3 regions of the Agathobaculum faecis genome follow, and region 1 is predicted to be linked to each of the others. Evidence: predicted binding sites of a transcription regulator. Region 1 holds the regulator's gene; each other region holds the start of a gene.
What was found. The regulator NrdR, encoded in region 1, represses ribonucleotide reductase genes. The targets are predictions, from matches to a motif close to CACNANATNTNGTG.
Positions count from the first base shown of each region.

Region 1 (5,641 bases):
ATCGACTTTGCCGGCGGCACGGAGATGGAGTTCAACCTGCACAAGACGGTGGACCAGACGGTCCAGACTGAGGTGCGCGAGTTGTTTCAGGAGGTAACGGGCGTCGACCCGTCCTCGGTCACCTCGTCGGGCGACAGCAACGAAAACGTGCTGATCCGCTCTACCTCGATCGATTCGGAAAAGCGCGCGGCTGTCATCGACAAGATGGTCGAAACCTACAGCCTGGACAAAGATGGAAAAGATCTATACAACAATAACGACGTTTCCCCTTCGGTCGGCAGCGACCTACAGCGCGCGGCGTTCCTGTGCGCGGTAGTGGCGATCGTGCTGATGCTGATCTATATCACCATCCGATTTGAACTCACCAGCGGCCTGGCGGCGGTCACCTGCCTGATCCACGACCTGTTGATCATGCTGTCGGTCTATGTATGGTTCCAGATCCCGCTGGACACCGGCTTTATCGCTGCGGCGCTGACCATACTCGGCTATTCGATCAACGCGTCCATCATCGTATTCGACCGCATCCGTGAGAACCTGCGTGTGGCGCGCAAGGAGCCGTTTGAGGAGGTCGCGGAGCGCAGCGTCTGGCAGACCATGGGACGTACCATCAACACGACCCTTACCACGCTGTTCACAGTCGGCATGATCTTTGTTCTGGGCGTGCCGTCTCTCAAGCAGTTTACGCTGCCGCTGATCGTGGGCATCGTTGCGGGCGCCTGGTCGTCGATCATGCTGTCGGCAAGCTTCTGGTCGTTCTACCGCAAGCATTTCCGCAAGAAACGTATCTGAATAAAGGGAAAGAAGCGCGTACTGCGCGAAACAACGGACGGGGGTGCGGCGTGTATCCCCGTCCGGTTTTTTTGGAAAAGGAGGGACCCCCATGCGTCTGGGCATTTCGACTGCGTGCTTCTATCCGCAGCCGGTCGAGGAGATACTGCCCATCCTGGCCGGACTGGGCGTGCATGCGGTTGAGGTTTTCTTTAATACGGAGAGCGAGTTCTCGCCGCGCTTTTATGAGCAGTTGGGCGCGCAGGCGCGTCAACTGGGGCTGGATATCGTGTCTGTCCACCCCTACACCTCGCTGATGGAGGGGCTGCTCCTGTTCTCCGATTACCAGCGCCGCACAGAGGACGGGCTGATGCAGTACCAGCGCTATCTGGAATGCGCGGCGGCGCTGGGCGCGCGCTTTTTCACCTTCCACGGGGAGCGCGATATGGGGCATGCGGACGATCCGGCACGCTGGGCGCGCAAGTGCGAGGTATACCGCCGGCTGTGCGGGCTCGCAGCCTCCTGCGGCGTGACGCTCGCGCAGGAGAATGTGGCGTGGTGCCGTTCGCGCGACCCCGCATTCCTGAGCGCCCTGTACCGCGACGTTCCCGCGCTGCGGTACACGCTCGACATCAAGCAGGCGCACCGCGCCGGCCGTCACCCGAGGGAATTCATCGATGCAGTGGGGGAACGGCTGGTAAACATCCATATCAACGATTTCTCAGCCGAGCAGAGCTGCCTGCTGCCCGGGGCGGGAACGATGGATTACGCGGACTTTTTCTCACGCCTGCGCGCAGCCGGCTACAGCGGGCATGCGTTGATCGAGGTATACCGCTCGAATTTCACGGGACCGGACGACCTGGCGCGCGCCGTGAGCGTGCTTTCCCGCTTTTTGACGGTTTGACGGGGTAAATGCGCCCGCTATGGTTGACTTTTTTATACAAGGGGTGGTATAATAACCACAAATGATTCACATTTTATAGGATTGCGAGGGTGAAGCCCGATGAAATGTCCGTTTTGCGGCTATGAGGACAGCAAGGTAGTCGATTCGCGGCCGACCGACGAGGGGACGAGTATCCGCCGTCGGCGCGAATGTCTCAAATGCCTCAAGCGTTTTACCACCTACGAAACGGTCGAGCGCATGCCGCTCATGCTGGTCAAGCGGGACGGTACCCGACAGGCCTACGACCGCCAGAAGCTGTTGAACGGGCTGATGAAGGCCTGCGAAAAGCGGCCGGTTTCGCTCATGCAGCTCGAGCAGATCGTGGATAATGTGGAGCAGAAGGTGTTCGGCTCGCTCGAGAGTGAGGTATCCAGCAAGGTCATCGGAGAATTGGTCATGGAGCAGCTCCGCAAGGTGGACGAGGTGGCCTATGTGCGCTTTGCCTCGGTCTACCGCCAGTTCAAAGATATCAATACGTTCATGGAAGAGCTTAATACTTTGATTAAAGATAAATAAAAATCCTTGACAAATCCCGCAAAGAGCGGTACACTAATAACCAAGCAATATACTATAGAAATTGTAGGAAAAGGAGGAGACCGTAATGCTGGCACTGCGAATGTCCATGTGCATGATGTGCGGTTTTGCTCGTTTTTCTGCAATACAGCCGTAACAGGGCTGTTATGCTGCAAGCGGGCCGTATTTGTCATGCGGCGCGATGCGGTTCAGATGGAAAGCGAGCGGAAAGCAGGACTGCTTTCCGCTTTTATTTTGAAACAAGGGGGAATAAGGTTTGGAACAGGATGTTATTGTGCGAATCCAAAACCTGAATAAGACGTTCCGCGGGCGCGCGGGTACGGTTGTGGCGCTTGACGGTGTCAGCCTGGACATCAGACGCGGCGAGATATTTGGCATCATCGGCCTGTCTGGCGCGGGCAAATCCACGCTGGTGCGGTGCATCAATTTTCTGGAAAAGCCGACCGAGGGTACGGTCACGGTGGACGGGCAGGAGCTGGGGGCGCTTTCCAAAAAGGAGCTGCTGCAGGCGCGCCGCTCCATGGGCATGATCTTCCAGCAGTTCAACCTGCTGCAACAGCGCACCGCGCTGCAAAATATCTGCTTCCCGTTGGAAATCGCGGGGACGGGTAAGGCGGAGGCGGAAAAGCGGGCGCGCGAACTGCTCGATATCGTCGGCCTGAGCGACCGCGCGGGCAATTACCCATCCCAGCTTTCCGGCGGCCAGCAGCAGCGCGTGGCCATCGCGCGAGCCCTGGCGACCAACCCTAAGATCCTGCTCTGCGACGAGGCGACCAGCGCGCTGGACCCGACGACGACGCGCTCCATCCTCGCGCTGCTTAAGGAGATCAATCAGACGCTCGGCATCACGATTGTGGTCATCACGCATGAGATGGCGGTCATCGAGGAGATCTGTCAGCGCGTGGCGATCATCGATTCCAGCCGCATCGCAGAGGTCGGCACGGTCGATCGGGTGTTCACCCGCCCGCAGTCCGCGATGGCCAAGCAGCTGATCTATCCGGATGGCAGGCGGGAGCGCCTGGCCACGGGCAGGCATTACTGCCGCATCGTGTTTGATGGAAACTCGTCGTTTGAGCCGGTGGTATCCAACATGGTGCTGGAATGCAAGGCGCCGGTCAATATCATGTTTGCGGACACCAAGGATATCGACGGGAAGGCATATGGCCAGATGATCCTGCAGTTGCCGGAGGATGAACGCGCGGCAAAGCGGGCGCTGGCCTATCTGGAAACGCAGAACGTGCATGTAGAGGAGGGCGACGCGCATGCTTTCACCTGATTTCTGGGCGCAGGCCCTGTGGGAAACCTTGTACATGGTCGCGGTATCCACCGTGGTGTCCTATGCGATCGGGCTGCCGGTCGGCCTGCTGCTGGTGGTGAGCGATAAGGGCGGCATCCGCCCGATTCCGGTACTCAACACCGTGCTGGGCGTGGTTGTCAATATTCTGCGCTCGGTGCCGTTCCTGATCCTGGGCGTTATGATTACGCCGATGACGCGCGCGATCACAGGCTCCTCGATTGGCACGACCGCGATGATCGTGCCGCTGACCATGGCGGCCGCCCCCTATGTGGCGCGCATGGTAGAATCCTCCATCAAGGAGGTGCCGTTTGGCGTGATCGAGGCCGCGCAGTCTATGGGGGCAAGCCCGTGGCAGATCGTGTGGAAGGTGCTTGTGCCGGAGGCCAAGCCCTCGCTCATGGTCGGCGGCGCGATCTCGGTCGTCACTATCCTGGGCTATTCCGCGATGGCCGGCTTTATCGGCGGCGGCGGCCTGGGCGCAGTGGCAGTCACCTATGGCTATAACCGCTATCAGTTCGATATTATGCTGGTTGCGGTGATCATCATTGTCGTGGTCGTGCAGATCTTCCAGGAGGCCGGCCTTTGGCTGGCGCGCCGGCTGGATAAGCGCAACCGGTAAAGCAATTTGTTTTGTTATCATTAAATTAATGATATGGGGGCGGCGCTGCGGCCGCGCGCCGTCCCACCAATGAGAAAAGGAGAGAACTGATTATGAAAAAGAAAATCGCAGCTTTGCTTGCGGGCGCGCTGTGCCTGACAGCGCTTGCAGCCTGCGGCGGGAACAGCCAGGACCAGGACGCGGATAACGGCGGCGCATCGGATGACGCGGCAAAGACCATTACGGTCGGCGCGTCGCCCACGCCCCATGCGGAGATCCTGAAGGCGGCAAAGGACGTGCTGGCCGAGGCGGGCTACACGCTCGAAGTGGTGGAGTTCACCGACTATGTGACCCCGAACACTGCGCTGGTTGAGGGCGAACTGGACGCGAACTATTTCCAGCACATCCCGTACCTGAACAACTTCAATAAGGAGAACAACGGCGACCTGGTCCCCGCGATCGAGATGCACTATGAGCCGTTCGGCATTTACCCGGGCAAGACCGCGACGCTGGACGAAGTGGCGGACGGCGCTACCATCGCCGTGCCGAACGATGGCTCCAACGAGACGCGCGCGCTGCTGCTTCTGCAGGACGCGGGTCTGATTAAGCTTAAGGACGGGATCGACCCGACCTCGGACGCGACCAAGCTGGACATCGTGGAAAACCCGAAGAACCTGGATATCCAGGAGATCGCCGCGGAGCAGCTCCCGCGTTCGCTGCAGGACGTTGACCTTGCGGTCATCAACGGCAACTATGCCCTGCAGGCCGACCTGAACGCCAAGGAGGACTCGCTCATCACGGAAAATCCGGAGTATGCGCAGGTATACGTCAACGTGATCGCCTGCCGCAGCGGCGACGAGGACAGCGAAAAAATTCAGGCGCTGGCCGAGGCGCTGCAGAGCGATACGGTCAAGCAGTTCATCGAGGAAACCTATAAGGGCGCCGTGGTGGCGACTTACTAAAACAGGCCATCAGACAGGGAGGCAAAGCCGCCCCGTTTGGAGGATGGATCAAAAAAAGAACCGCTGGAAAGCGGTTCTTTTTTTGATTCTCATTCTGCTGCGGCCTGTACGCCCGCCATGTCCTGCACGGGCTTGCACGCCAGCTCCTTGCTGATCTTGCCCGCGAAGCCGGTGAGCGTTTTGCCCGGGCCGATCTCGCACGCGGTGGTAAGGCCCGCCGCCATGCCGTTGCGGACGAGCTGCGTCCAGCGCACGGGAGAGATCATGTGTTGCTCCAGATGCGCGGGCAGGTCGGCGCAGTCGAGTACGTTGCCGTCCAGGTTGGAGTAGATATCCATTCTGGGCGCGGAGAAAGTAAAGTCCGACACATAAGCGCGCAGCTCGGCCGCCGCCTTGGCCATCAGCGGCGTGTGGAACGCGCCGGAAACCGCGAGCGGGAGCGCGCGCCGCGCGCCGGCCGCCTTGCAGTTCTCAACCGCCTCGTCCAGCGCCTTGCGCTCGCCCGCGATGACGAGCTGGCCGGGGCAGTTGTAGTTGAC
Region 1 covers NZ_JACOPL010000007.1:129,230-134,870, forward strand. The annotation lists gene secF (protein translocase subunit SecF) at 1-789, shown strand, start outside; gene H8S45_RS08955 (sugar phosphate isomerase/epimerase family protein) at 881-1,672, shown strand; gene nrdR (transcriptional regulator NrdR) at 1,772-2,227, shown strand; gene H8S45_RS08965 (methionine ABC transporter ATP-binding protein) at 2,502-3,521, shown strand; gene H8S45_RS08970 (methionine ABC transporter permease) at 3,508-4,161, shown strand; gene H8S45_RS08975 (MetQ/NlpA family ABC transporter substrate-binding protein) at 4,254-5,102, shown strand; gene fabD (ACP S-malonyltransferase) at 5,192-5,641, opposite strand, start outside.

Region 2 (5,641 bases), on a different contig from region 1:
GGTATGCTCCGCGCTTTTCCCGATTATCATTTTCTGCGCGATATTCCAGCTTGTTTTCCGGCGTTTCCGCCGGCTGCAGCTACAGAAAATCGGCGTCGGCTTTATTTATACTTTTGTTGGGCTGGCACTGTTTCTGACTGGTGTAAACGTCGGTTTTATGCCGGCCGGCCATTTCCTGGGACAACAGCTCGCCGGCGGGGGACATAGTTGGCTGCTGGTGCCGCTTGGCATGCTGATCGGCTATTTTCTAGTCACGGCCGAACCCGCAGTACATGTTCTGAACAAACAGGTAGAGATGATTACAAACGGCGCGGTATCCCAGCGCGCTATGATGCTGAGCCTTTCCATCGGCGTGGCGTGCTCGGTAGGCATGTCCATGCTGCGTGTGCTGACAGGGCTGTCGATTTACTGGATTTTGGTGCCGGGTTATACGGTCGCACTGGGGCTGACCTTTCTGGTACCCAAAATATTCACCGGTATCGCGTTCGACTCCGGCGGCGTGGCCTCCGGACCGATGACGACGACCTTTCTGCTGCCGTTTGCAATGGGCGCCTGTGAGGCGATGGGTGGCAATGTATTGACCGATGCGTTTGGAATTGTGGCGATGGTTGCAATGACCCCCTTGCTTACGATACAAATTCTTGGTATTCTATATAGGAAGAAGCAACGCCTTACCGAAGCGGAGGAGGAACTGCCCGCCGCAGAGGATGAGGATGAAATCATCGTATTACAGGAGGACACGCCGCATGAGTGAGTATCAGCCTCAGATGACGGTACACAGCGCAGTCGAGCTTGTTGTAGCGGTGGTCGATACGGCGCAGGCTGAGAGCGTGTTGCGTGTTTATCGGGAAAATCGCGCGCTGGTCAGCTTTGAGTGCATGGCGCGGGGGACTGCGCGCACGGAAATGCTTGACCTGCTCGGCCTGGGCGAAACATCGAAAGCGATCGTGATGTGTCTTGCTGGGCATCAACTGGCGCAGCATCTGCTGGAACGGCTCGGCTATGAGCTGAAAATGCGTTACCCAGGCCGCGGCATCGCCTTTTCGGTGCCGGTCACAGGAATCGGTGTGCGTTGGCACAAGCTGCTGACACAGGCAGAACAAACGGAGGTGTTGGATATGGACAGAGCGGAAAAGAAGGACGGCTTTGACGTGGTCGCGGTCGTCATGGAGCAGGGGTATACCAATCTGGTCATGGATGTCGCGCGGAAAGCGGGCGCCCGCGGCGGTACGGTGATCTCCGCCCGCGGTATCGCGGAGGATGAGGTTAAGCAGTTTTTCGGCATCGAGATACAGGCGGAAAAGGAGATTGTTTTCCTCGTGGTCAAGAGCGAGGAGAAGCAGGAGATCATGACCGCTATTATGAAAGCGGTCGGCATGAAAACCAAAAGCCACGGCATTGTCCTGTCGCTTCCGGTATCCAACGCGATCGGTTTGGCGGATTAAACCGAACAGAGCGCCTGCACTATATATTGTGTGATATATGGTGCGGGCGTTTTTGCGTCTTCCGGTAGCTTTCCACACTGCGGACACAGCTTTATCCACAGGAGGCAGGCTGTCCACAGGGGATTATTCACATGGTCCACAGGGGGAAAAAGAAAAGATTAGAAAATGCAACAAGAAAAAATGCGGATTTCTTGTGATTCTGCCAAAAAGCCGAAATGGGCTTGACATTGTATAGGGATAGGGGTAAAATATCAAATACAGGCACAATATATGGTGCAGAAAAATGAAAAACACTACGAAATTTAGTGAGCGCCGCAAACGGCGGCGAAAAGGAAAGGGACAGCGAATATGATCCAGCAGATCATCAAAAGGGACGGCCGCCGTGCGCCCTTTGAAATTGATAAGATTGCAAGCGCGATCTTCGGCGCGGCGCAGGCGTCGGGCGGCCAGGACTACGAAATGGCGCGCGATCTGGCCGGACAGGTGGAAAAAGCGCTGGAAGCCGCTGCTGGAGACGAGATCCCTACCGTTGAGCAGATACAAGATACGGTAGAGAAGGTGCTGATTAAAAACGGACATGCCCGCACGGCAAAAAAGTATATCCTCTACCGGAATGAGCGCACACGCGTGCGCGAGATGAACACCAAACTGATGAAAGTGTACGAGGATCTGACTTTCCAATCCTCGCTCGAAAACGATGTCAAGCGCGAAAACGCCAACATCGACGGCGATACCGCGATGGGTACTATGCTCAAGTATGGTTCAGAGGGCGCCAAACAGTTCTATGAGATGTTTATTCTCGACCCTGCGCATGCCAAGGCGCACCGCGAAGGCGATATCCATATTCACGACCTGGATTTTCTGACGCTGACAACAACCTGTTGCCAGATCGACCTATTGCAGTTGTTCTCCGGCGGTTTTTCGACGGGGCATGGATTCTTGCGCGAGCCGAACGATATCCGTTCATATTCCGCGCTGGCCTGTATCGCCATTCAGTCCAACCAGAATGACCAGCATGGCGGACAGTCCGTTCCCAACTTCGACTACTCGATGGCGCCGGGGGTGAAGAAGACCTTCCGCAAGCTGTTCCGCGACAATCTGGCGAAAGCGCTGGAAGTATATGGCGCAGATGAGAACAATGAGGTGGATGCCGCGGCGCTGACCGAACGGCTCGAACGCCAGACCGGCAAATGGGCCTGTCTGGCGGGGAGGAACGGCTATGACGAGGCCCTGACCGCCGCGCTGGGGGAGAACCTTGGCACGGAGGCGGCGGCCAAATGCGTGCGCTTCGCCCGCAAATACGCAGATAAGGAAACCCGTAAGGCCACCTATCAGGCCATGGAGGCGTTGGTACATAACCTCAATACCATGCATTCCCGCGCGGGCGCGCAGATCCCGTTTTCCTCGCTCAATTACGGCACGGATACCTCGCCCGAGGGGCGTCTGGCGACAGAGCAGCTTCTGCTGGCGACCGAGGCGGGACTGGGCAACGGCGAAACGCCGATCTTCCCGATCCATATCTTCAAGGTCAAGGAAGGGATCAATTACAACGAAACCGACCCAAACTACGACCTGTTCAAGTTGGCCTGCCGCGTGTCGGCCAAGCGAATGTTCCCGAACTTCTCGTTCCTGGACGCACCGTTCAACCGCAAATATTACAAGCCCGGCCATCCGGAAACCGAATGCGCTTACATGGGCTGCCGTACCCGCGTGATCGCCAACCGGTATGACCCCACGCGCGAGATTGTCACCGGCCGCGGCAACCTGTCGTTCACGTCGATCAACCTGCCGCGTATCGCGATCCGCAGCCACGGCGATATCGACTGGTTCTTTGAGGATCTCGACCGGAAGATCGATCTGGTATTCGATCAGCTGCTGGCCCGCTTCCGGATACAGGCGGCGAAAAAGGTGCGCAATTATCCGTTCCTCATGGGCGAGGGCGTATGGATCGACTCAGATAAGCTCGGACCGGATGATACGGTGGGCGAGGTGCTCAAGCACGGTACCCTGACGCTTGGCTTCATCGGCTTGGCGGAAACGCTCAAGGCACTGATCGGCAAGCATCACGGGGAAAGCGACGAAGCGCAGAACCTGGGTCTGGAGATCGTCAGCCACATGCGCGAGCGGGTGGATAAGGCGGGCGAAAAATACGGCCTGAACTTCTCCCTGATTGCGACGCCGGCAGAGGGGCTGTCCGGCCGCTTCGTCAAGATCGACCGCCAGAAGTACGGAAAGATCGAGGGCGTGACCGATCGGGATTACTATACGAATTCGTTCCATGTACCGGTATATTATCCGATCTCGGCGTTTGAAAAGATTGTGCGAGAGGCGCCCTACCACGAACTGACCAATGGCGGCCACATCAGCTATATCGAGCTGGACGGCGACCCGACGCAGAATTTGGAGGCGTTTGAGGCGGTAGTCCGCGCGATGAAAGAGGCGGGTATCGGCTATGGCGCCATCAACCATCCGATCGACCGCGACCCTGTGTGCGGCTATACCGGCATCATCGGTGAAACCTGCCCGCGTTGCGGCCGGCATGAGGGCGAGGGCGTGCCGCTTTCCAAGCTGCAGAAGCTCGGCCTTTACAAGAATTTGAACAGTATGACGCTCGGCTACCACGGCGATCCTGCGGAGGAAGCCGACCGTCAGCCCAATACATTGAAAATCGTCAAGGATTGAGAAAGGAAGCGTACGATTATGGAAGAAAAGGTAATGCAGGAGCAGTTGATCGGCGAGGGTGTCGGCTTTGAGCGTATCCGCCGCATCACGGGCTATCTGGTCGGCACGCTCGATCGGTTCAATAACGCCAAGCGCGCGGAGGAGCATGACCGCGTAAAGCACACAGTAGCGTGCTGCTCGCTGGAAGAGGAGCATACGGCGTAATGGAAGGGTCCATACGCATTGCGGGTACGGTCGGGGAGTCGATTGTCGACGGCCCCGGCTTCCGCTATACTCTGTTCACGCAGGGTTGCCCACATCACTGCCCGGGCTGCCACAATCCGCAGACGCACGATTTTGCGGGCGGCAGGGATATGGAGCTAGAAGCCCTGCTGCGCGATATGTGCAAAAACCCGCTGGTAAAGGGCGTGACCTTTTCCGGAGGCGAACCGTTTTGTCAGCCCGAGCCACTGTACCGGCTGGCGGTTGAGCTGAAGAAGAAGGGGAAGCACCTGATGGCGTATTCCGGCTATACGTTCGAAGAGCTTCTGGGGCTGCCCGATCCCTCTGTGAAAAAGCTGCTTTCCCAGCTTGACCTGCTGGTAGACGGGCGGTTTATCGAGGCTGAACGCAATATCGAGCTGCGGTTCCGCGGCAGCGAAAACCAGCGCGTGCTGGATGTCCCCCGGTCGCTTGCAGAGCAAGCGCCGGTCTGGGCGGAGCAATACCGTTAATGAAGAAAACCCGCCTGAAAAGGCGGGTTTTGGTTTGACTTTCAGGCATCGGCGCTGTCCTCAGCCGTTGCTTGTCCCTGCGTCAGCGGCTGGTCGAGCGCACAGACGATATGCGGCATGTCCTTGCCGCGGTAATGCTTGCTGATCTGCTCGACGGCCTGCATCCCGCATTGGGCGGCGACACGCAGAGAGGGCAGGTTGTTGGGGCGGATGGTCGCGACCACACGCACCGCGCCGAGCACGCCGAACGCATAGCGGATGCAGGCACGGGCGCATTCCACGCCGTAGCCCTGCCCCCACAGCTCGCGCCGGACGATATAGCCGATCCCGATCTCAGCCCGCTCTTGGAGCTGCTCGACCAGAGGGCCGGCAAGCGCGACAAGCGCGCCGGTCTGCCGGCTTAGCGCAGCAAAATAACCGCAGCCGTCCTCTCGGTAACGGTGCAGCATGTCGGCGATCCAGTCGCAGACCTCCTCATAGGAAAACGCATGCTCCCAAGCATACATGGTCTGCACATCCTGCAGGATCGGGGCGACAAGGCCAAAATCATCCGCGCGCAGCCGCCGGAAGCGCAGGCGGTCGGACTCGATCTCATAATGCTGAATTTCTTCCATTTGAAAAGCTCCCATGAAAATGGTGCGGCGTTAGCCGCACCATCTTTTTGTTTTTTTTACTTGGTGCCGAAGATCCGGTCGCCCGCGTCCCCCAGGCCGGGTACGATATAGCCGTGGTCGTTGAGCTTGTCGTCGATGGCGGCAACAAAGATCTCGACGTCCGGATGCGCCTTCTGAACAGTTTCGA
Region 2 covers NZ_JACOPL010000005.1:1,154-6,794, forward strand. The annotation lists gene H8S45_RS06225 (DUF1538 domain-containing protein) at 1-754, shown strand, start outside; gene H8S45_RS06230 (P-II family nitrogen regulator) at 747-1,445, shown strand; gene H8S45_RS06235 (anaerobic ribonucleoside triphosphate reductase) at 1,794-4,127, shown strand; partial or broken gene nrdD (anaerobic ribonucleoside-triphosphate reductase) at 4,188-4,331, shown strand; gene nrdG (anaerobic ribonucleoside-triphosphate reductase activating protein) at 4,331-4,840, shown strand; gene H8S45_RS06250 (GNAT family N-acetyltransferase) at 4,882-5,454, opposite strand; gene upp (uracil phosphoribosyltransferase) at 5,511-5,641, opposite strand, start outside.
Region 2: a site for NrdR is predicted at 1,708-1,721, ahead of H8S45_RS06235 (anaerobic ribonucleoside triphosphate reductase). Genes of this name have one in related genera too.

Region 3 (5,641 bases), on a different contig from region 1:
TTGTTATATTACAATGATACGATGAGAAGATTACAATTAGATGAAGCCTACCTTACAATTACCTTACTTTTTTACAAATAGACCGAAATATGTGTTATCATAGCTGGGGTGATGCAATATGCGGGATATTTATAGCTGCAAAATATTAATTGTGGATGACGAGGCGGCGCTCTGCAATATGATAAAGGAGATTTTAATGCAGGCGGGCTTCCTCGCGGTATATACCGCGCAAAGCTGTACGGAGGCGCGGCGGGCGGTGGGCGATATCAGGCCGGAGGCGATCCTGCTGGATGTGATGCTGCCGGACGGCGATGGCTTTTCGCTGCTGCAGGAGCTGCGGCAGGAAAGAGATATCCCTATTCTGTTCCTTTCCGCACGCGATGCGGATGCGGATCGTCTGCACGGACTCGGTTTAGGGGCGGATGATTATATCGCCAAGCCTTTTCTTCCGCAGGAACTGGTGCTGCGGCTGACCGCGGTGCTCCGGCGTTCCTATGCCGCAAATCTGCAAAATGCGGGGGAGTGTCTATCGCTGGGGGAAACGGTTGTGGATTGGGGCAGCGGGCTGGTGCTTCGTGACGCGAACTCCACGCCGCTGACCGCAAAGGAATACGCGCTGTTGCGCAAGCTCGCGGATAATCGGGGCAATATTGTTACCATAGACGCGCTGTGCCGCGCCGTGTGGGACGAGGAAAATTTTGGATACGAAAATACGCTTATGGTGCATATCCGCCGGCTGCGGGAAAAAATTGAAGATAATCCCTCCAAGCCGCGCTGGCTGCTGACGGTGCGCGGCCTTGGGTACAAGCTCACACGGGAGGATAGGCAATGAAGGGTCTTGGCAGGATACTCGGACGGTATGTAGGCGCGGCAATCGGCGTGGGGCTGTTTTTGTTGATCTTGAATCTAGGTGTGATGCTGGGCTTCATTTTGCATTGTTCGGATGAGAAACCCAGACCGGAGGACCGCGTCGAGGTCATCGCTGACGGGATTGAGCGTCAGACGGACGGATGCTTTGCTGTTTCCGCAGAAGCGCGTCGGGCAATGGAGGAGCGTTATGCTTGGGCAATGCAACTTGACGACAGTGGCGCTGTTGTTTGGAGCGACCGCATGCCGGAAAACCTGCCCCGGCAGTATACGGCGGGAGAGATTGCCTCCTTTTCCCGCTGGTACCTGAAGGATTATCCGGTTTATGTTTGGTCGGATGAGGATGGATTGCTGGTACTTGCCAGTGAGCCGGGCAGCGAGTGGAAATACCTGATGCGGGCCTCCGCCTATACGATCGAGCAATTGTCGGTATGGGCGCCCAGCGTACTGGCGCTGAACCTGCTGGTCGCGCTAGCGCTTGCGTTGCTGCTTGGTTGGCGCATGTACCGCGCCGCCGCGCCGCTTGCGGAGGGCATCGGCGCGCTGGCAAAGGGGGAGGGAACGCAGCTTGCTGAACGAGGTGTGCTGGGACAGCTTTCCGCCGACTTGAATCGGGTCTCCCGCCAGCTTTCCACGCAGCGGACGATGCTGCAGAAGCGCGACCGGACACGTACCGAGTGGATCGCAGGCGTTTCGCACGATATCCGCACCCCGTTGTCCCTGGTACAGGGGAATGCGGCGCAGTTGGAAAGCAGCGGAGTGCTGCCGGAGGAGGCGCGGCGCAAAGCGCGCATCATCCGTGAACAGAGCCAGCGGATTGGTCGCCTGGTGAGCGATCTGAACCTGGCCTCCAAACTGGAATACGAGCTGCAACCACTGCACCAGGGAAGTTTTCGGCCAGCGGCGATGCTACGCGCAGCGGCGGCCGAACTGCTCAATATGCTGTCAGACGATCGGGTATCGCTGGAGGTGGATATCCCATCCGAGGCCGGCGCCTTGACGGTGACAGGAGACGAAACGCTGCTCCGGCGTGCGGTGGATAATTTATTGCGCAACAGCGTCTTTCACAACACTGGAAGCGTTCATATCAAGCTGTCCCTTTCCGTTTCTGCGCAGTCCTGGTCGGTCTCGGTTGCCGATAACGGTGCCGGTCTTCCGCAGGCGGCACTGGCGCAGATGCGGCGCCCCGCTGGGGAGCAGCTGCCGCAGCACGGCCTTGGGATTGTGCTGGTGCGCCAGATCACCCGCGCACACGGAGGCAAGGCGCGGTTTGTCAATACCCAGCCGGGGCTGTTGGCGACGCTCAGCTTTCCGCGGAAAGGGTGACCTGAACCATGACAAAAACCGTCAAATTCAGCCGGCTGTTTTTGTGGAATATTTTTGGCTGTGTACCTCTTTTCCTACTATATATGGTATGCTATAATTATTTTTGCTACTAAATAATATGAGTGAGGAAAAATGATGGTACGCGTTATCAAAAAGGATCACACCAAAGAAGCATTCAATATACAAAAGGTTGTTATTGCCGTTAATAAATCGGCAAACCGTGTGCTGTATACCTTCACGGAGGATGAGCTCAAAGCGATCTGCGGCCATGTGGAAGGATACATCCGAGATCACGGCATGACAGAGGTGCAGATTTGGCAGATGCACAATATTGTGGAGGCTGCGCTGGAGGCCGTGCGGCCGGAAGTCGCCAAAAGCTATCGCGATTACCGCAACTACAAGCAGGACTTTGTCGGCATGCTGGATAGTGTGTATCAGAAGAGCCAGTCCATCATGTATATCGGGGACAAGGAGAACTCCAATACGGATTCCGCGCTGGTCTCCACCAAGCGCAGCCTGATTTTCAACCAGCTCAATAAGGAGCTGTACCAGAAGTTTTTCATGAATACGGAGGAGCTGCAGGCCTGCCGAGACGGTTATATTTATATTCACGATATGTCCGCGCGCCGCGATACGATGAACTGCTGCCTGTTTGACGTAGAACATGTACTCAAAGGCGGCTTTGAAATGGGAAACCTGTGGTATAACGAACCGAAAACGCTCAACGTGGCGTTCGATGTGATCGGGGACATCGTGCTGTCCGCTGCCAGTCAGCAATATGGCGGCTTTACCGTACCCTCGGTCGATCTTTTGCTGGAACCGTACGCGGAACGCAGCTACAACCTGCTGACTGAAAAATACAGCCGCTTGGGGCTGGCTGCGGATGCAGTCGAAAAAGAGGTCATGGCGGATATACTGAATGATTTCGAACAGGGGTTCCAGGGCTGGGAGTACAAATTCAACACGGTGGCCTCCAGTCGCGGCGACTATCCGTTCATCACGATGACCATGGGTACCGGTACGGGCCGGTTTGCTAAGCTCGCTTCGATCACAATGCTGCATGTCCGCCGGAAAGGGCAGGGAAAAAAGGGGCAGAAAAAGCCGGTGCTGTTCCCTAAAATCGTTTTTCTTTACGATGAGGAGCTGCACGGCCCCGACAAACCGCTGGAGGATGTGTTTGAGGCGGGGATATTATGCTCCTCCAAGGCCATGTATCCGGACTGGCTCTCGCTTTCGGGGGAAGGGTATGTTCCCAGCATGTATCAAAAATACGGCGCAATCGTCAGCCCGATGGGGTGCCGCGCTTTCCTTTCCCCGTGGTATGAGCGCGGCGGCATGAAGCCGGCGGATGAAGAGGATAAGCCGGTATTCATCGGCCGTTGGAATATCGGCGCGGTATCACTGCATTTGCCGATGATTTACGCCAGAGCGCAGCAGGAGAATCGCCCATTCCATGAGGTGCTGGACTACTATCTCGAACTGATCCGTAAGCTGCATATCCGCACATATGCGTACCTGGGGGAGATGCGCGCCTCCACCAACCCGCTGGCCTACTGCGAGGGCGGCTTTTATGGCGGCCATCTCAAGCCGTCGGACAAGATCAAGCCCATCATGAAAACCGCGACTGCCTCGTTCGGTATCACCGCGCTCAATGAGCTGCAGGAGCTGTATAACGGAAAATCCCTAGTGGAGGACGGCGCTTTTGCGCTCGAAACCCTGGAATACATCAACCGGAGGGTCAATCAGTTCAAGGAGGAGGACGGAAACCTCTACGCGATTTACGGAACGCCCGCCGAAAGCCTTTGCGGACTTCAGGTAGAGCAATTTCGGAAAAAGTATGGTATAATCGAAGGGGTGTCCGATCGGCCTTATGTGTCCAACAGCTTCCACTGCCATGTGACCGAAGAACTGACCCCGATCGAAAAACAGGACTTGGAGGGACGCTTCTGGAACCTGTGCAACGGCGGCAAGATCCAGTATGTAAAATACCCGATCGATTATAATCTGGAGGCTATCCGCACACTGGTGCGCCGCGCGATGCGTCTGGGATATTATGAAGGCGTCAACCTGTCCCTGTCCTACTGCGACGACTGCGGACACGAGGAGCTGGCGATGGATGTATGCCCCAAGTGCGGCAGCCGCAACCTGACCAAGATCGACCGTATGAACGGATATCTTTCCTATTCACGCGTCAAGGGCGACACCCGCCTGAACGACGCAAAAATGGCGGAGATCGCGGAAAGGAAAAGCATGTAATGCGCTACCACAACATCACAAAGGACGATATGCTCAATGGAGAGGGCCTGCGCGTCGTGCTGTGGGTCGCTGGCTGCGGCCATGCATGCCCCGGCTGCCATAATCCGGTGACGTGGGACGCGCAGGGAGGCATTCCGTTCGATCAGGCGGCAAAAAACGAGCTGTTTGCCGAGTTGGAAAAGGATTATGTTTCGGGCGCCACTTTTTCGGGCGGCGATCCGCTTTTTCCGGTGAACCGTGATACGGTGGGGGCGCTGTGCCGCGAGATCCGGCGGCGTTTTCCGAAAAAAACCATCTGGCTGTATACGGGCTATCAGTGGGAGGAAATCGAGAACCTGCCATTTTTGGACGCGGTAGATGTTGTCGTGGACGGACGCTTTGTGCAGGAGCGGGCGGATCCGCAGCTCCATTGGCGAGGAAGCGCCAATCAGCGGTTGATCGATGTACGGCGGTCGCTGACGCAGCGTGTTCCCGCTTTGCTGAAAGAAAACACATAGAGAGGAAGAACGAGCAGATATGCAGAAAATCGCGAAATTTCACAAGGTATCGGAGAAACAATTTATCGATGACTGGTGCGCAGAAACCGGCTGTTCGGTATCCGAGGCAAGAATGGTCTACCAGAAAATCCGTCTGCCGCGCCGCGCGACCGTAGGCTCTGCGGGGTATGATTTCTTTGCGCCCGAAGCCTTTTCGCTCGTGCCGCATGAAACCATAAAAATCCCCACCGGTATCCGCGCGGAAATCGCGGAAGGATGGGTCCTGCAAATCTATCCCCGTTCGGGCCTGGGGTTCAAATACCGCCTGCAGATGGATAATACGGTGGGAATCATTGACAGCGATTACTTCACGGCAAAAAATGAAGGACATATCTTTATCAAAATGACCAATTCCAACCGACAGGGGAAGACGCTCTCCATCGTGGGGGGAGAAGGGTTCGCACAGGGGATTTTCCTGCCTTTCGGCATAACCGAAGACGATGACGCGGACGGAGAACGCACCGGAGGCTTTGGCAGCACAACAAAATAACAGAGGGACCGCCGGCTGGCGGTCCCTTTTTTGTCACCATCTCCGGATACGCTGCTTATACTGATGACAGGAGCGTGATGTGCAATGTTCTGCCGTGGGCAAGCGATCGGTTTGGCGTTGATCAGTTTGGGACTTGGCCTGCTTGTCGGCAGCATATGTCCGTCCG
Region 3 covers NZ_JACOPL010000001.1:287,012-292,652, reverse strand. The annotation lists gene H8S45_RS01405 (response regulator transcription factor) at 119-832, shown strand; gene H8S45_RS01400 (sensor histidine kinase) at 829-2,193, shown strand; gene nrdD (anaerobic ribonucleoside-triphosphate reductase) at 2,326-4,449, shown strand; gene nrdG (anaerobic ribonucleoside-triphosphate reductase activating protein) at 4,449-4,946, shown strand; gene H8S45_RS01385 (dCTP deaminase/dUTPase family protein) at 4,966-5,475, shown strand; gene H8S45_RS01380 (hypothetical protein) at 5,560-5,641, shown strand, end outside.
Region 3: a site for NrdR is predicted at 2,269-2,282, ahead of nrdD (anaerobic ribonucleoside-triphosphate reductase). Genes of this name have one in related genera too.